One region of the Pseudoalteromonas sp. Cn5-37 genome, then DNA from elsewhere that is predicted to be linked to it. Evidence: predicted binding sites of a transcription regulator. Region 1 holds the regulator's gene; the other holds the start of a gene.
The links. The regulator MetJ, encoded in region 1, represses methionine synthesis genes. The targets are predictions, from matches to a motif close to TAGACGTCTAGACGTCTA.
Positions count from the first base shown of each region.

Region 2: a site for MetJ is predicted at 4,390-4,407, ahead of L1266_RS10210 (homoserine O-succinyltransferase). Genes of this name have one in related genera too.

Region 1 covers NZ_JAKGBA010000014.1:41,911-50,983, reverse strand. Annotated here, with positions in the region: gene metL (bifunctional aspartate kinase/homoserine dehydrogenase II) at 1-1,328, opposite strand, end outside; gene metB (cystathionine gamma-synthase) at 1,333-2,592, opposite strand; gene metJ (met regulon transcriptional regulator MetJ) at 2,817-3,137, shown strand; gene L1266_RS15095 (malic enzyme-like NAD(P)-binding protein) at 3,237-4,478, opposite strand; gene rpmE (50S ribosomal protein L31) at 5,014-5,229, opposite strand; gene priA (primosomal protein N') at 5,463-7,643, shown strand; gene L1266_RS15080 (SPOR domain-containing protein) at 7,660-8,187, shown strand; gene hslV (ATP-dependent protease subunit HslV) at 8,268-8,786, shown strand; gene hslU (HslU--HslV peptidase ATPase subunit) at 8,798-9,073, shown strand, end outside.
Region 2 covers NZ_JAKGBA010000006.1:64,316-73,388, forward strand. Annotated here, with positions in the region: gene cyoD (cytochrome o ubiquinol oxidase subunit IV) at 1-4, shown strand, start outside; gene cyoE (heme o synthase) at 146-1,030, shown strand; gene L1266_RS10195 (histone deacetylase family protein) at 1,112-2,020, opposite strand; partial or broken gene L1266_RS10200 (PilZ domain-containing protein) at 2,074-2,437, opposite strand; gene ettA (energy-dependent translational throttle protein EttA) at 2,552-4,225, opposite strand; gene L1266_RS10210 (homoserine O-succinyltransferase) at 4,472-5,419, shown strand; gene L1266_RS10215 (homocysteine S-methyltransferase family protein) at 5,409-6,482, shown strand; gene metH (methionine synthase) at 6,492-9,073, shown strand, end outside.

The DNA of each region.
Region 1 (9,073 bases):
AAGAACACTTCGCCCACATTACCAAGGCCAGCAACGATAATGGCCAACTCTTGACCTTTGTTTACCAGCTTGTCATGTAGAAGAGTTAAAACATCACTATCAATTGCCTGATCGTTTAAGATCAACACATAGTTATCGTCTTGTTGTACAAAACGAGGATGAATACTTTGCTCTTTTAAAAGCGCTGTGGCTTGCTCTGTTAGCGCAGATACATCAGCGGTTGGGGCAACCACTGCACAACCACTTAAATTAGACTCGACAATATTAGCACGGCCCGCTAAGTGGCTGACAACTTGGTGAGTGCTTTGACCTGGCACTAACAAGTAAGTATCGCCCTCTTTAGTAAAGTGGTGCAGGCTGTGTTGAATTAACTGACTAAGCTCACCGACTTCACCACTGCTTAGTTTATCAACCCGTAATAAATCGATGTTATCTAAGGTCGTAATAAAACGTTTTGCTTTACTATAACCTTCTTTTACTACCTCGGTTGGCGTTGCATCACAATCAAAGCTACTTCTTACCACTAATTTAATTTCTGAGTCTTTTAACGGCGACAAAGTTTTTGCATGCAATACTGGGTTACCTAAACGCGCTAATAAGTTAGCTTGTTCGCGGCATACCTTGGCGTACTTAACCGCATTTTTAACTTTACGAGGGTCAGTACTAAATACCCCTTGTGTATCTGTCCAGATAGACACTTGCTTGGCAAAAGTATAACTCGCTAACAAAGTGGCGCTGTAATCACTGCCATTACGGCCTAATGTCACCGTATTACCTTGGCAATCTGCAGCTATAAAACCCGTTACTACGTTGATATGTGTTCTGCTAATCACATCACTGCATTGCTGTTGGTTTTTTTGATGTAAAAGCTGACCATCATTTAGAGTAAATAACTGCCTTGCATCAACATCTTGCGAATCGACACCTAACTGATTTAGATAAGCGGCCAATAACCGCGCCGACCACACTTCACCATGAGCAAGTAAAGGGGCTTCAAGTAACTGCTGCTGACTAATTAATTCATTTAATACAGCAAGTTCATCTTTTAACTGTGCCAACGCCTGTTGTTTATTCTGCCCTATAAGTAGCTGCTCAATAAGCGCACGTTGATTGTTATCAATAAGCAATAGAATATCGCTAACAGCTTGGCTATCTTGCTGCTGGTAACTTTGCCAAAGCTTTACCAGGGTATCGGTTGTTTTACCCGATGCCGACACAACGACGCAATCGCCCTGCTCAGTATTAGCAAGAACGATGTTCGCTACCGCATGATAACGATCTGCCGAGCTTAAGCTTGAGCCACCAAATTTATGAACAATATTTACCATTTTTCTACCACAATGCCGTATGTGCTGGCGTTAACTTAAATGACGCGTTTTGTTGTGTATCTTGCTGTGCTTGCTTAGCTTCAGCTTTTGTAACTTGCACTCCTTGACCTGGCTTAACTAAATTGAAAACACGGTCTAAATCAGCAATGAGATCTTTTACGTCTTCAATGCCTACAGAAATACGGATCAAGGTATCGCCCACACCAGCTTCAAGACGCGCTTTAGGCTCCATGCCTGCGTGGGTCATTGTTGCAGGGTGACAAATCAAACTTTCTACCCCACCTAACGACTCAGCAAGGCTAAAGTCTTTAAGGCTTGTTAAAAACGCAGCAGCATCGTTGATGTCGCCTTTAATATCAAAGCTCACCATGCCACCAAAACCGCGTTGCTGTGCTTTAGCAAGCTCATGTTGTGGGTGAGAAGCAAGGCCAGGGTAATAAACTTGGCTCACATAAGGAGAGCTTTCTAAATACTCAGCAATGGCAAAGGCATTTTCTTGGTGCTGCTTTAGGCGTACATTTAAAGTACGTAAACCACGAAGCGTTAAGTAGCTGTCAAATGGTGCACCAGTAATACCGATATTATTCGCCCACCAAGCAAGCTCGTCGCCTAGCTCTTGCGTTGCAGCAATCACTGCACCGCCCACTACATCAGAGTGACCATTGATGTATTTAGTGGTTGAGTGCACAACAATATCAACACCAAACTCAATTGGGTTTTGTAATGCAGGTGATAAGAAGGTGTTATCAGCCGCAACCAAAGCACCACACTGCTTAGCAATACTAGTGATTGCTTTAATATCTGTTAAACGCAAGATTGGGTTACTTGGCGTTTCAATCCAAATCAACTTAGGTTTAATCGCTAAAATTTCTTGGAGATTTTCAGATTTAGTTAAATCCAAAACTTTTAGTTTTAACAGGCCACGCTTTTCAAGCGAGGTGAATAAACGATAACTACCGCCATAACAGTCATGTGGGATCACTAACGTGTCGTCACTGTTTAATAGCTGAGTGGCTAAATGCACAGCAGACATACCTGTTGCAGTGATAATACCTTTAGCACCACCTTCAAGTTCAGCTAAGGTTTCAGCTAAGATATCGCGATTTGGATTACCGCTGCGACCATAGTCATACTGGCGCTTAGTATCAAAATCAGCAAACGAATAGGTGGTTGATAAGTATAAAGGAGGCACAACCGCACCATGATGTTTATCGGCTTCAATGCCGTGACGAACAGCAATCGTCGCTTTATTTTTTTCGCTCATTTCATCACCTATTCTTTAATTGGATGTTTAGACGTCTAAAAGGTTAGATGATCAAATATGAGAAGTCAAAGCATTTATCGCTTACACATAGAAGTTTATACATTTACACCACTAGATGGCCAAATAACTAGTATTTGACTATCTTTTTTAAAGAGATAGAATTTCCGCATCTTGCGCTGTGAATAAGGCGTAAATCACTGACAACCGAGGCAACGAAACAACTTATGGCTAAATGGAACGGTGAATACATTCACCCATATGCAGAACACGGTAAAAAATCAGAACAAGTAAAAAAGATTACCGTATCAATCCCACTTAACGTATTAAAAGTATTAACTGACGAGCGTACACGCCGCCAGATCAATAACCTGCGTCATGCGACGAACAGTGAGTTATTGTGTGAAGCTTTCTTACATGCTTTTACAGGTCAACCATTACCAAATGATGACGACCTACGTAAAGACAACCCTGAAAAGGTACCTGAAGAAGTTAAAAGAATTATGCAAGAAATGGGATTAGATATCCCAGTGCTTGATTCAGAATAAGTATTTCGGCCATCGGATCACCGCCGATAATCGCAGATATAAAAAAACTCAGCCTAGGCTGAGTTTTTTATTGAGCGTTATACCTAAGGCTAATTAAGTTTAACGCATGTAATCTTCTGGCATATCGATTTGCGCCACACCCGACTCTACTGCCGCTTCAGCAACAGCACGTGCAATACGTGGTAATAAACGCGGATCCATAGGCTTAGGAATGATGTACTCGGCACCAAACTCAAGTGACTCAACGCCAGCCGCTTTTAATACTTCACTTGGTACAGGCTCTTTCGCGATGCCACGAATAGCATGAACTGCAGCAATTTTCATTTCATCATTAATTGCCGTTGCACGAACATCTAACGCGCCACGGAAAATGAATGGGAAACAAAGCACGTTATTTACTTGGTTAGGGAAATCTGAACGACCCGTTGCCATAATTAAATCGTTACGCGCGCTGTGTGCAACTTCTGGAGCAATCTCAGGATCTGGGTTTGAACATGCAAACACAACTGGCTTGTCTGCCATCAGTTTAAGATCGTCTGCATTTAACAGGTTAGGACCTGATACACCAACGAATACATCAGCATCAGCAATAACATCTTGTAATGTACGCTTATCGGTATTGTTAGCAAATAATTGCTTATACTCGTTTAAGTCATCACGACGTGTATGGATCACACCTTTACGGTCAAGCATATAAATGTGTTCACGCAGTGCGCCACACTTAATTAAAAGCTCCATACAAGCAACAGCAGCAGCACCAGCACCTAAACATACGATGATAGCATCTTCGATATCTTTGCCTTGCACTTCAAGGGCGTTAAGCATACCAGCAGCTGTAACAATAGCGGTACCATGTTGGTCATCGTGGAAAACGGGAATATCACAGCGCTCGATAAGCGCTTTTTCGATTTCAAAACATTCTGGTGCTTTAATATCTTCTAGGTTGATACCACCAAACGTATCAGCGATGTTAGCAACCGTATTAATGAAATCTTCTGTTGTGCGGTGTTTAACTTCAATATCAATTGAGTCAAGGCCAGCAAAACGTTTGAATAGTAAGGCTTTACCTTCCATTACAGGTTTTGATGCAAGCGGACCTAAGTTACCTAAACCTAAAATTGCGGTACCGTTTGAAATAACTGCAACCATGTTGCCTTTGCCTGTGTATTTATAGGCGTTTGCTGGATCAGCAGCAATTTCACGGACTGGTTCAGCCACACCTGGGCTATAAGCTAAAGCGAGATCGTTAACCGTTTCGGCTGGCTTGGTTAGTTCAACACTAATTTTACCTGGAACGGGGTGAGCGTGGTAATGTAATGCTTGTTCACGAAAATCTGACATAACGCGATAGTATCCTGCAAAAAGTTAAAAAGTGAGAGAGCTTGCATCAATACGATACCTGTAATGTATAAAAATTCCAAGTATTATCAGGTCTATCCTGTTATATGCTATATCGCTTAATTTTAAAGGATTTCCCAACAATTTCTTTGCATAGTTGCGATTAATCAGACATAAAAATTCATCTATTTATGACCTTTTAAGCACGTGTTGTTGTATTTTATACGCACGTACACTGCAATTAGCCGAAATTAGCCCAAAACAGCTATTTCAACGAAGTTCACAGCATTTACTAACAAAGTTATTTAAATTTATTATTTTTAATAACTTTTATGAAAGTTTATACAACAAAGAATATAGCCAAGGGGTGGCACTTTGTCTGCAAAAATAGCGACATAATGGGCATAACAGCCAGAAATAGTTATGCAAGATACATAAGTGAAGATGATAAGTAAGTGGCAGCGTTAATAATGAGTTTTGTGAATTTTAGGCATAAAAAAAGCACCCTAAGGTGCTTTTTTTAACTAAACAGCAGAGATTACTTCTTGCTGCTAAGTGCACCGAAGCGCTTGTTGAAACGATCAACACGGCCGCCAGTGTCTAAAATCTTTTGCTTACCAGTGTAAAACGGGTGACACTCAGAACATACGTCTAAGTGGATGTCTTTACAAAGAGTTGAGCTAGTTTCGAATTTGTTACCACATGAACAAGTTGCAGTGATAGCTTCGTACTTAGGGTGAATACCTTCTTTCATAGGGAACCTCTAGTTAAGGCCGTATCGCTCTCCAAACCCGAAGTCTGGCACCATACGCAGTTAATACAATTAATAGGCCGCGTATTTTATAGCTCAAGAAGCCTTACGACAAGCTTTAAATACATCTTTCGCTAAAAAAATAACCAAGTGGTCTGTTGTTCAGTATTTGTTGGTAGGTTTTTAACTGCAATTTTAGTACATTATCTTTCTATCTTTGTTTCAGTTGAGTTGTTATGCACTTTGTAGAAGTTGCCATAAAAGTCCCTTTACAGCGTACCTTCGATTATAAAGTTGAACAGCTGCTGCATAGCCCTGAGTTAAAGCCAGGTATGCGAGTTCGCGTGCCATTTGGTAGTCAAAAAAAGGTTGCCGTGGTACTGGCTCTTAAAACATCAACCGATGTTCCCGCTGACAAAATCAAGCCGATTATTGATGTTATAGACGACACGCCAGTGTTATCTGAGCAACATTTAGCGTTACTTAAATTCACAGCACGCTACTACTGTTACCCATTGGGAGAAACCATTCATACAGCACTTCCGGCGGCTTTAAGGCAAGGCGAATGCCCAGATAAAACCAGCATTAATATGGTTGAATTAACTGATAAAGGGGCAAAACTGCCGTCATTAAAAGCAAAAACTCAGTTAAGTTTATTAAAACAGCTAGCCGAGTCGGGCAAGTCATCGGTCACAGAATTAAAAGCGCTCGGATTTACCAAAAAAACCATCGACAGTCTGCTCGATAAAGAACTGATCACTCAGTTTATTGAACATGATAACCAATGGCAGCAACGCGCGCCGACTGTTGGTAGCAAGCCGGTGCTTAATAAAGAGCAAGCTGTTGCCTGCACCAGCATTAACCAAGCTCGTGGCTTTACCAGCTTTTTGCTTGAAGGGGTTACCGGCAGTGGTAAAACCGAAGTGTATTTGCAATGCCTAGAAGAAGTACTGAAAAAAGGTCAGCAAGCCTTAGTATTAGTGCCTGAAATTGGCTTAACACCACAAACAGTCAACCGTTTTCGTCGTCGCTTTCCTGATACACCAATTATGCTATGGCACTCAGCCCTAACAGATAACGAACGCTTACAGACCTGGCGTTTTTGTGAAAAAGGCAGCTGCGCTATAGTGATCGGCACACGTTCGAGTATTTTCTTGCCCTTTTTATCTCTTGGCATGATCATAGTTGATGAAGAGCACGACAGTTCGTTTAAGCAACAAGATACACTTCGCTATCATGCTAGAGACCTAGCCGCTTATAGGGCATACCAGCATAATATTCCTCTGGTTTTAGGTAGTGCCACACCAGCACTTGAGACCTTACATAAAGCAATTAATAACAAATATCAGCTGTTGAGCCTCACTGAACGGGCCCAAACCAGTACTGATAACCAGTTCCAATTAATGGACATGAAAGGTCAGCCTGAGCAAGCAGGGATTGCCCATGCCAGCCTTGCCTATATGCGCCAGCATTTAGAACGTGGTAAGCAAGTGATGGTGTTTTTAAACCGTCGTGGTTTTTCGCCTACCCTCATATGCCATGAGTGCGGTTGGCTAAGTGAGTGCTCACGTTGCAGCACCAGTGCAACCTTTCATAAAGCCATTGGCCAGATGATTTGTCACCACTGTGGTGAACAACACCAAGTGCCTCATCAATGCCCTGATTGTGGCAGTACGCAGATTTTTCCAAATGGCAAAGGCACTGAACAAATCGAAGAGTTTTTAACACAAACCTTCCCTGACATTCCGATTAGTCGTATCGACCGAGATTCAACTCGTCGTAAAGGCAGCTTAGAAAAAGCCCTTGATGATATTAACCAAGGCGGTGCGCGCATCTTAGTTGGCACGCAAATGTTGGCAAAAGGCCACCACTTTGCCGATGTTAGCCTTGTTTTAATCCTAGATGTCGACAGTGGATTATATTCGTGTGACTTTCGCGCCACTGAACATTTAGCGCAACTTGTTACGCAAGTGGCAGGCCGTGCAGGTCGCAGTGGTGAACCTGGGCAAGTATTATTACAAACTCACTTTCCTGAGCACCCGCTACTGCAAGACTTAGTTAATAATGGTTACCAAGATTTTGCCCGTTACGCACTGACAGAACGAGAAGACGCGCAACTTCCACCAATCACAAATATGGCTATGGTGCGTGCCGAAGGACATAACATAAATCAAGTGATGGATTTTTTAACTGATTTGGTTCCTGTCCAGAACGTATCTGGTATACAATTGCTCGGTCCGATACCCGCACCACTAGAACGTGTGGCAGGTAAATATCGCTTTCAGTTACATATTCAGGCGCAGGAACGCTCCCACTTACACCAATATTTAGCGCAAATGGTCGACTATATAAGTACCAGTAAATTAGCGCAAAAGGTGCGTTGGAGCTTAGATGTCGATCCTATAGATATGATTTAAAGGCCAATTAAGAGTCATGGCACAGCACGATTACATAAATAAAAAACCAGCAAATCGAAATAATAAAAAACAAGCCCCGGCGAAAAAGCCTTTCCCTATTATTCTTGTTTTAATTGCGCTTATCTTAGTAGGCGGGTTTGGTTACGGCCTATGGTATATCAAACATAATGCTGATCCTGAGTTAGTAGAGCAGCAAGCAAATCCTACTAAAAAAGAAGAAGTAGTTATTCCACCACCTAAGACACCTGAATTTATCAAAGAGATTAAAGAGCACGAAGTTCAGGTTGAAGTAAAAGAGATTGAACAAAAAGGCCCGTATGTCATGCAATGCGGCTCTTTTAGAACATTAGAGCAAGCACAAACATTAAAAGCTAAAATCGCTTTTGCCGGCTTAGTTGCCGAAGTTAAGAAAACTGAGGGCAGCAATGGTATTTGGTATAAAGTGCGCTTAGGCCCATACGAAACCAAACGTTTAGCTGAAAGTGACAAGAATAAACTTAAACGCATCAAAATAATGGGCTGCGGAATTTGGCTTTGGACTTGATTTTAGTTCATTCACCCATATAAACACCTCATCAATCGCTTTTTACGAGCGGCCTTGCCGCTCGATGATGAGGAATAATCATGACCACTATTGTAAGTGTACGCCGCGACGACAAGGTCGTTATTGGTGGCGACGGCCAAGTTTCACTTGGTAACACCGTAATGAAGGGCAACGCCCGCAAAGTTCGACGTCTTTATAACGGCAAAGTAATCGCTGGTTTCGCTGGCGGTACTGCTGATGCCTTCACCCTTTTCGAACGATTTGAAAGCAAACTAGAAATGCACCAAGGCAACTTAACCAAGGCTGCCGTTGAAATGGCCAAAGATTGGCGTAGTGATCGTGCACTTAGAAAGCTCGAAGCACTATTAGCAGTCGCAGACGAAACTGCTTCATTAATTATCACAGGTAACGGTGATGTTGTGCAGCCAGAAAACGACCTAATTGCGATTGGCAGTGGTGGTAACTTCGCACAATCAGCAGCCACAGCGCTACTAGAAAACACCGACCTAAGTGCACGTGACATTGTAGAGAAAAGCCTAACGATTGCAGGCAACATCTGCGTATTCACGAATAATTTCCAAACTATTGAAGAATTGTAATAGGAACTGCCATGTCTGAGATGACGCCAAGAGAAATCGTTCACGAGCTTGATCAACATATTATTGGCCAAGCTAAAGCTAAAAAAGCAGTTTCAATCGCGCTACGTAATCGCTGGCGCCGTATGCAACTGAGCGAAGATTTACGTAGTGAAGTAACACCAAAAAACATTTTAATGATTGGCCCTACTGGTGTGGGTAAAACTGAAATTGCTCGCCGCCTAGCTAAACTTGCTAATGCGCCTTTTATTAAAGTTGAAGCAACAAAGTTCACCGAAGTGGGCTATGTT
Region 2 (9,073 bases), on a different contig from region 1:
CTAATAACAATTACTTGGTAATTGGTAAAAGATTTACGAAAGGAGCTGGTTAGTCTGAGGTTGTGTCTCCAGTTCTTACAGTCTGTTACTAGCTAGTTTCTTTCGTAATATTGCGTTTGTGCTGAAAATTAGAGGAGTCGAGGAAGTGTTTCGACGTTATTTAAATGTCACTAAACCTGGCATTATCATGGGCAATTTGATCTCTGTCGCGGGGGGATTCTTGCTAGCCTCTCGCGGTGATATTGACCCATGGTTAATGATCGCAACCTTACTAGGGTTATCTTTAGTAGTGGCATCAGGATGCGCGATCAATAACGTAATTGATCGTGATATTGATGTTGCTATGGCGCGCACTCGCAAACGCGTCACAGTGACTGGCGAAATGTCAGCAAAGGCGGCTATGGCACATGGCATCGTGCTTGGTGTTATTGGTTTCGGATTATTAGCAGTGTATACCAACGTAGTGGCACTCTTATTTGCTACTTTTGGTTACGTCATCTACGTAGGTGTGTACAGCTTATACATGAAACGTCGTTCTGTGTACGGCACCTTTGTAGGAAGTTTATCTGGCGCAGTACCACCTGTAGTGGGTTATTGTGCCGTAACTGGGCAGTTTGATGCTGGTGCTGTGATTTTATTGGTTATGTTTAGTCTATGGCAAATGCCTCATTCATATGCAATTGCAATTTTTCGTTATAACGACTACCAAGCGGCCAGAATTCCTGTGTTACCAGTAGCGCAGGGGATCGAGAAGGCAAAGCATCACATTGTTTTATATATCGCCGTGTATGCGTTGGTTGTGATGTTATTAACCATTAGTGGTTATACAGGTTTAGCCTTTATGGCTGTAGCTTGTACAACGAGTTTTTGGTGGTTGCTAATGGCGCTTCGTGGCTATCGTCGCAATATTGATGTAAGCGGCTGGGCGCGCCAAGTGTTTGCTTTTTCAATTGTAAACATCACGGTTTTGAGCATAGCTATGGCTTTAGATTACCATTCGGTAGCTCCACAGCTACTTGTTTTAACTTAGAAAAAAGTTGCTAACATATCCCAATGTTACAGTAGCAAAGGCCCGGTTTTTTCTCCACCGGGCCTTTTTTCTTTGTTGTTTTTAAAATCGAGCAGCTTGCTCTACTACAATGCCATGACGAGCCGCTAAACGGCGATGGTCTTTATCATAACCACCACCAATCACGGTTGCGACAGGTACATTGTGCTCAAGGCAGCGTTTGAGAACTAAATGGTCGCGTTGTGCTATCCCTTGCCAGCTTATATCAAGTTTTCCTAAGCCATCTTGCTGCCATACATCTACACCTGCATCATAAAGTACTAAGTCTGGGTTTAGGGTGTTTAATAAATAACTCAGCGTATCGTCAACAACGCCTAGGTATTCACTATCAGCGACATTCGGTGCTAAACCTATATCTAAATCGCTGGCTGATTTTCGAAACGGAAAATTCTTTTCACAGTGAATAGAGCAGGTATAAGCATAGGGCTGATGCGCCAGCATTGCTGCGGTACCATCACCTTGATGAACATCTAAATCAAAAATAAGTATATTGGTTACTTCACCACTTTTTATCAGGGTTTCGCTGGTGAAAGCGAGGTCGTTTACCATGCAATAGCCTGAGCCAAAATCAGTATGAGCATGATGAGTGCCACCCGCTAAGTGGCAAGCAATGCCATGTTTAAGAGCTAAACGTGCTGTTTGTAAGGTGCCCAGAGGCGCAGTAAAGGTACGTGCCATCAGCTCTTTTGACCAAGGTAAGCCAATACGGCGCATCGCTTTTTCATCTAAGCGGTTGTGCCAAAGGTCGTGGATATAATTTTCGCAGTGCACTAACTCAAGGGGCTCAGGGCTGCCAAGCATCGGTTGAGTTAGGTTGTCATTTATTAATCCAAGGTTTTGTACATGCTCATATAAATAAGCAAATTTACTCATCACAAAGCGATGGTTAGGATCGAAACTAAACGAGTAATTTGGGTGATACACCAAGGGTAAGTGGGGATTTAACTGCATAGCTCATTGAATAGCTGAATTTGCTACAGCATAACGAATCTACCGACAAAAGTTTACTCTGGTGCGTGAATTAAATGAGCTAATTCGCGATGTAATAATGCTTCATCACCCAGATTGAGCTCAATCAATCGTTTTAAGTGAGATATTATCAATATCGATATGTTCGCAGCGAAGGCCTGCATGCTGATGCTCAACATGGCACAGCTCCACTTGCATTTTAATCTCGATAGTTGACTCTGGTAGGGTAAAGATTAAGTCAGCTTTACTATGAATAGGCACTAAAAATGAATCACTTTTAGTAATGAGCGCACCTTGCAAAGATAGATCAAGTAACTGACAGTGATAGTCGTTATCTTCGATACGAAGGACCGCAGGGCAAGAAAATAATACCCGCGAAAACTCTCTGCGTTCATTCATAGCTGTATCTCCAACTTTAGTTACTTAATAGTATAGATCATAATGGAGTGAGTGATAGCAAAGCTTAATACAACAAAAAAGCCCCTGAGTAGGGGCTTTTTGAGTATCAGCTAATTAGCCAATTTTTTTGTATTTAATACGCTTAGGTTGTGCCGCTTCTGCGCCTAAGGTTTTCTTTAACCATTCTTCATACTCTGTGTAGTTACCATCGAAGAAGTTAATTTGGCCTTCATCACGGTAATCAAGAATATGTGTAGCAATACGGTCAAGGAACCAACGGTCATGCGAGATACACATTACACAGCCAGGGAACTCTAAAATAGCGTTCTCAAGTGCACGTAGTGTTTCAACGTCTAGGTCATTGGTTGGCTCATCCAGTAGTAATACGTTGCCACCTGCTTTTAGTAACTTAGCTAGGTGTAAACGGTTGCGCTCACCACCTGATAGGTCTTTAACGAATTTTTGTTGGTCGTTACCTTTGAAGTTAAAGCGGCCAACATAGGCACGGCTTGGGAATTCAAAGTTACCAATTTTTAATACGTCTTGGCCGTTAGAGATTTCTTGGAAAACAGTGTTGCTTTCGTCCATGTCGCCACGGAACTGATCAACCGTTGCAAGCTCAACAGTGTCACCAACAATGATCTCACCGCTATCTGGCGTTTCTTCACCACTTAGCATTTTGAATAGCGTTGATTTACCCGCACCATTGGCACCGATAATACCTACGATAGCGCCTTTCGGCATTGCAAAGTTTAAGTCATCGATTAATACACGTTCGCCAAAGCTCTTCTTCAGGCCTTTCACTTCGATAACTTGATCACCTAAGCGTGGACCCGGTGGAATGAATAGTTCATTCGTTTCGTTACGCTTTTGGTAATCGTTTTGCTGAAGCTCAGAGAACTGTGCCATACGTGCTTTAGACTTAGCTTGACGGCCTTTCGGGTTTGAACGAACCCATTCAAGTTCTTGCGCGATTGATTTTTGACGTGCTTTTTCAGATTTCTGTTCTTGTTGTAAACGTAAATCTTTCTGCTCAAGCCACGATGAGTAGTTACCTTCCCAAGGAATACCTTCACCACGGTCAAGCTCTAAAATCCAACCTGCTACGTTATCTAAGAAGTAACGGTCGTGGGTTACAGCAACCACGGTACCTTCGTAGTCGTGTAAGAAGCGCTCTAACCAAGCAACTGACTCAGCGTCTAAGTGGTTGGTCGGTTCGTCAAGGATAAGCATATCTGGTTTTTCAAGTAGTAAACGACAGATCGCAACACGGCGACGCTCACCACCCGAAAGGTGTTCAATTTTTGCATTCCAAGGTGGAAGGCGTAATGCATCAGCTGCACGCTCTAACACGTTGTCGATATTGTGACCATCGTGTGCTTGGATGATAGCTTCTAATTCGCCTTGCTCTTTAGCAAGTGCATCGAAGTCAGCACCGTCCATTGCATACTCGTTGTATACTTCATCAAGGCGGTTTAGTGCGTTTTTAACTTCGCTTACTGCTTCTTCTACTGTTTCGCGAACTGTTTTGCTTTCGTCTAGTACAGGTTCTTGCGGTAAGTAACCGATTTTAGTGCCTGGTTGAGGGCGAGCTTCACCTTCAAAGTCTTGGTCAACACCAGCCATAATGCGAAGTAACGTTGATTTACCTGCACCGTTTAGACCTAGCACACCAATTTTTGCGCCTGGGAAAAAGTGTAAAGAAATATCTTTTAAGATAGTGCGCTTAGGTGGCACAACCTTAGAAACTCGACTCATCGAGAATATAAACTTATCTGGTAACACCATGAAAGGAGCCTTCAATTTATAAGAAAAATTAACAGCAAGTATTGTATACCCAAACTACCTCAAAATACAGAATTCAGCGTTTATGATAGGCTTATCATCAAGGTGTTATTTACTCAAAGAGTCATACATTTTAATTAATGACCACTCAGAAATACCACTTCATTTGGACATCTAAACATCTAGAGGTTGAAATTTCTAACTATCCGTTCATAATTAGCAGTCAGATAAGTATGCTCGGAGCCAGCTATGCCCATTACAGTAAAAGATGAATTGCCAGCCATTGCAAAATTACGCCAAGAAAACGTGTTTGTAATGCCAAAAAGTCGCGCTAAAACGCAAGAGATACGCCCAATGCGTTTGGCCATCTTAAACTTAATGCCAAACAAGGTTGAAACCGAAGTGCAGTTTATTCGCTTGTTAGCTAATTCACCGCTACAAGTTAATGTTGAGCTGTTGCGCTTAGATACTCACCGCACCAGTAGTCACTCTGAGCAGCACATGGATACGTTTTATCGCTATTTTTCAGAAGTGAAAGATAATAACTACGATGCCATGATCATAACAGGCGCGCCGCTTGCTCATTTAGAGTATGACGAAGTTGCTTACTGGGACGAGCTAAAAGTTATTTTAGATTGGGCTGAGCAACATGTTACGTCTACGCTGTTTTCGTGTTGGGCGGCCCATGCGGGTCTATATCATCACTATGGCCTTAAGCGCGAACTTAAACCAAATAAATTAAGCGGCGTATTTACCCATAAAAGTTATTTTGACCATGCAGCACTCACTCGTGGTTTTGATGATACCTTTTTAGTGCCACACTCTCGTTATGGTCATATTGATATCGATAAGATCACTGCCTGCGAAGAGCTGGTGGTGTTAGCCGGATCAGAGCGAGTTGGTGCTTACTTAATTAAAAATAAATCAGGCAGCCAAGTGTATATTACTGGCCATCCAGAGTACGATGCTCATACCTTAAAAGGGGAGTATTTACGCGACCAAGAAAAATCAGCGGATGCGCCTAAGCCAGAAAACTACTTCCCTGACGATAACCCAGACAACGAACCGTCGAAAACGTGGCAAAGCCATGCCTTTTTATTGTTTTCGAATTGGTTAAACTATTATGTGTACCAAACTACACCGTATGATATTAACTTAGTTAGCCAAGATGTAAGGACTAACAACTATGCCGAGTAATGCAGTGAAAGTGAATAAACGCGAACAATTAACCGAGGCGCTAAAACATCGAATTTTAATCCTCGATGGCGCGATGGGCACCATGATCCAAGAATATAAATTAGAAGAACAGGATTATCGCGGTGAGCGCTTTAAAGACTGGCATGTACTTATTAAAGGCAATAACGATTTATTAAGCCTAACTCAGCCAAAAATCATTGCTGATATTCACCGTGCTTACTTAGAAGCCGGTGCCGATATCATCGAAACGAATACCTTTAATGCCACGACTATTTCGATGGAAGATTACGACATGGCGAGCCTTAGCCGCGAAATCAACTTCGAGTCAGCGAAGCTTGCACGCAGCGTGTGTGATGAACTTGAAGCAAAAGATCCTAGCAAACCGCGTTATGTAGCCGGTGTACTTGGGCCAACGTCAAAAACCTGTTCTATTTCACCAGATGTAAATGACCCAGGTTACCGTAATATCAACTTTGATAAGCTGGTGGCGGCGTACGTTGAGTCAACACTGGCACTGATGGAAGGTGGTGCTGATCTTATTTTAATAGAAACCATCTTTGATACCCTTAATGCAAAAGCGGCTTCGTTTGCCGTAGAAGAAGCATTCGAGCAAGCTGGTCGTAGTTTACCTGTGATGATCTCAGGCACCATTACCGATGCCTCAGGCCGAACTTTATCAGGGCAAACCACAGAAGCATTTTATAACTCAATTCGCCATATTAAACCGCTATCAATCGGCCTTAACTGCGCCCTTGGCCCTGACTTACTGCGCCAGTATGTTGAAGAGTTATCGCGCGTTTGTGAAACCTTTACCTCGGTGTATCCAAATGCAGGTTTACCGAACGAGTTTGGCGAATATGATTTAGAAGCTCCTGAAATGGCCCAAGAAATTATTGATTGGGGCAAGTCTGGCTTCATCAATATTGTAGGTGGTTGTTGCGGCACCACACCGGCTCATATTAAGGCGTTTGCGAAAGGCCTTGAAGGTGTTAAACCTCGCCAATTACCTGAGCTTGAAGTGCGTATGCGCTTATCGGGCCTTGAAGCGTGTAACTTAAACTAGGAAACCGACATGACTGACCAAATTGCTGTATTTACTAACGTCGGTGAGCGTACCAATGTAACAGGCTCGGCTAAGTTTAAGCGCTTGATCATGGAAGAAGATTACGAGACCGCTCTCGATGTTGCCCGTGAACAAGTAGAAAATGGCGCGCAAGTGATTGATATCAACATGGATGAAGCCATGTTGGACTCGAAAGCGGCGATGGTAAAGTTTTTAAACTTAATTGCTTCAGAGCCTGATATCTCAAAAGTACCTATCATGGTCGACTCATCGAAATGGGACGTGATTGAAGCAGGCTTAAAGTGTATTCAAGGTAAGGCCATTGTTAACTCAATTTCACTTAAAGAAGGTGAAGAGCCGTTCATCCGCCAAGCTAAGCTAATTAAACGCTTTGGTGCTGCTGCGGTTGTAATGGCGTTTGATGAAACAGGGCAAGCAGAAACCGCTGATCGTAAGTTCGAGATTTGTCAGCGTAGCTACAAAATACTCGTTGATGATATTGGCTTTCCGCCAGAAGACATTATTTTTGACCCGAACATTTTTGCCGTCGCAACGGGCATTGAAGAGCACGATAACTACGCTGTTGAGTTTATTGAAGGTACGCGTCGAATTAAGCAAGGCTTACCGCACTGTAAAGTGTCGGGTGGTGTATCGAATGTGTCGTTCTCGTTCCGTGGTAACAACCCAGTACGTGAGGCTATTCACTCTGTGTTTTTATACCACGCGATTAAAGCGGGTATGGACATGGGCATTGTAAATGCGGGCCAATTAGCGGTTTACGACGATATTCCCGACGAGCTGCGTAAAGCTGTAGAAGATGTGATCCTCAATACCGACCCAGGTGCCGGTGAACGACTTGTTGAACTTGCACCCAAATACTCAGGTATGGCGCAAGCAGAAAAAGTTGAAGATTTAGAGTGGCGTACTTGGCCTGTTGAAAAGCGCCTTGAACATGCATTAGTTAAAGGCATTACCGAATACATCGATGAAGATACCGAAGCGTGCCGCAAGGGCAAAGCTAAGCCTATCGAAGTGATTGAAGGCCCGCTTATGGATGGCATGAACGTTGTAGGCGACTTATTCGGCGCGGGTAAAATGTTCTTACCACAGGTTGTTAAGTCAGCTCGTGTGATGAAGCGCGCCGTTGCCTATCTTGACCCTTTCATTGAAGCTGAAAAAGAAGAGGGTGCAACCAATGGTAAAGTGGTTATGGCAACCGTTAAGGGCGACGTACACGACATTGGTAAGAACATTGTAGGCGTGGTACTGCAATGTAATAACTACGAGGTTATCGACCTTGGTGTGATGGTGCCGGCAGAGAAAATCTTGCAAACCGCCATTGACGAGAAAGCCGATATTATTGGTTTATCAGGGCTGATTACCCCATCGCTTGATGAAATGGTGCATGTTGCGAAAGAAATGACCCGTCGTGGTTTTGAATTGCCGTTACTGATTGGTGGTGCAACTACCTCTAAAGCGCATACAGCGGTTAAAATTGAGCCTCAGTATGATAAAGGTGTGGTTTATGTCAATAACGCTAGCCGCGCTGTAGGTGTGGTTTCTAATTTATTGTCGAAAGAGTTAAAACCAGCATTTTTAGAGAAAACCAAGGCTGAGTATGAAAAAGTACGTGAACAACAAGCACGTAAAAAGCCGCGCTCAAAACCAGTTACTCTACAGCGTGCTCGCGACAACGCTGTAAAACTTGATTGGGACAACTACACACCACCTGTGCCTAAAAAGCTAGGTGTGACTGAATTTAAAGATGTTTCGATTGCGACGTTAAGACAGTACATCGACTGGACACCTTATTTCATGACGTGGTCAATCGCTGGTAAGTATCCACGTATTCTTGAAGATGAAATTGTCGGTGAACAGGCTAAAAGCTTATTCGCTGATGCTAATGCAATGCTTGATGAGCTAGAGCAATCAGGTGCACTACAACCTCTAGGTGTCATTGGTTTATTCCCTGCAAACCGAGTAGGGGATGACATTGAGATTTACACCGATGAGTCGCGTACAACGCTTTTAACTACATCGTGTCATTTACGCCAACAAACTGAAAAAACCGACTTTGCTAACTACTGTTTAGCTGACTATATTGCGCCTAAAGGCACTCCTGACTACTTTGGTGCGTTTGCGGTTACCGGTGGTCTTGAAGAAGACGACCTTGCCGATGCCTTCGATGCGAAGCAAGATGATTATAATAAGATTATGGTTAAAGCCGTTGCAGACCGTTTAGCTGAGGCGTTTGCTGAGTACTTGCATGAGCAAGTGCGTAAAGAGTATTGGGGCTATGCGGTAGATGAAAATCTATCGAACGATGAACTTATTCGTGAAAACTACCAAGGTATTCGCCCAGCGCCAGGTTACCCTGCTTGTCCTGAACATACAGAGAAGAAGAAAATCTGGCAGTTACTTGATACCGAACAGCGTATTGGCATGAAGCTAACAAGTTCATATGCAATGTGGCCGGGTGCGGCGGTATCTGGTTGGTATTTTTCTCACCCTGAAGCTAAGTACTACGCAGTGGCGCAAATTCAACAAGATCAGGTTGAAGATTACGCTAAGCGTACCAACATGACTCTTGC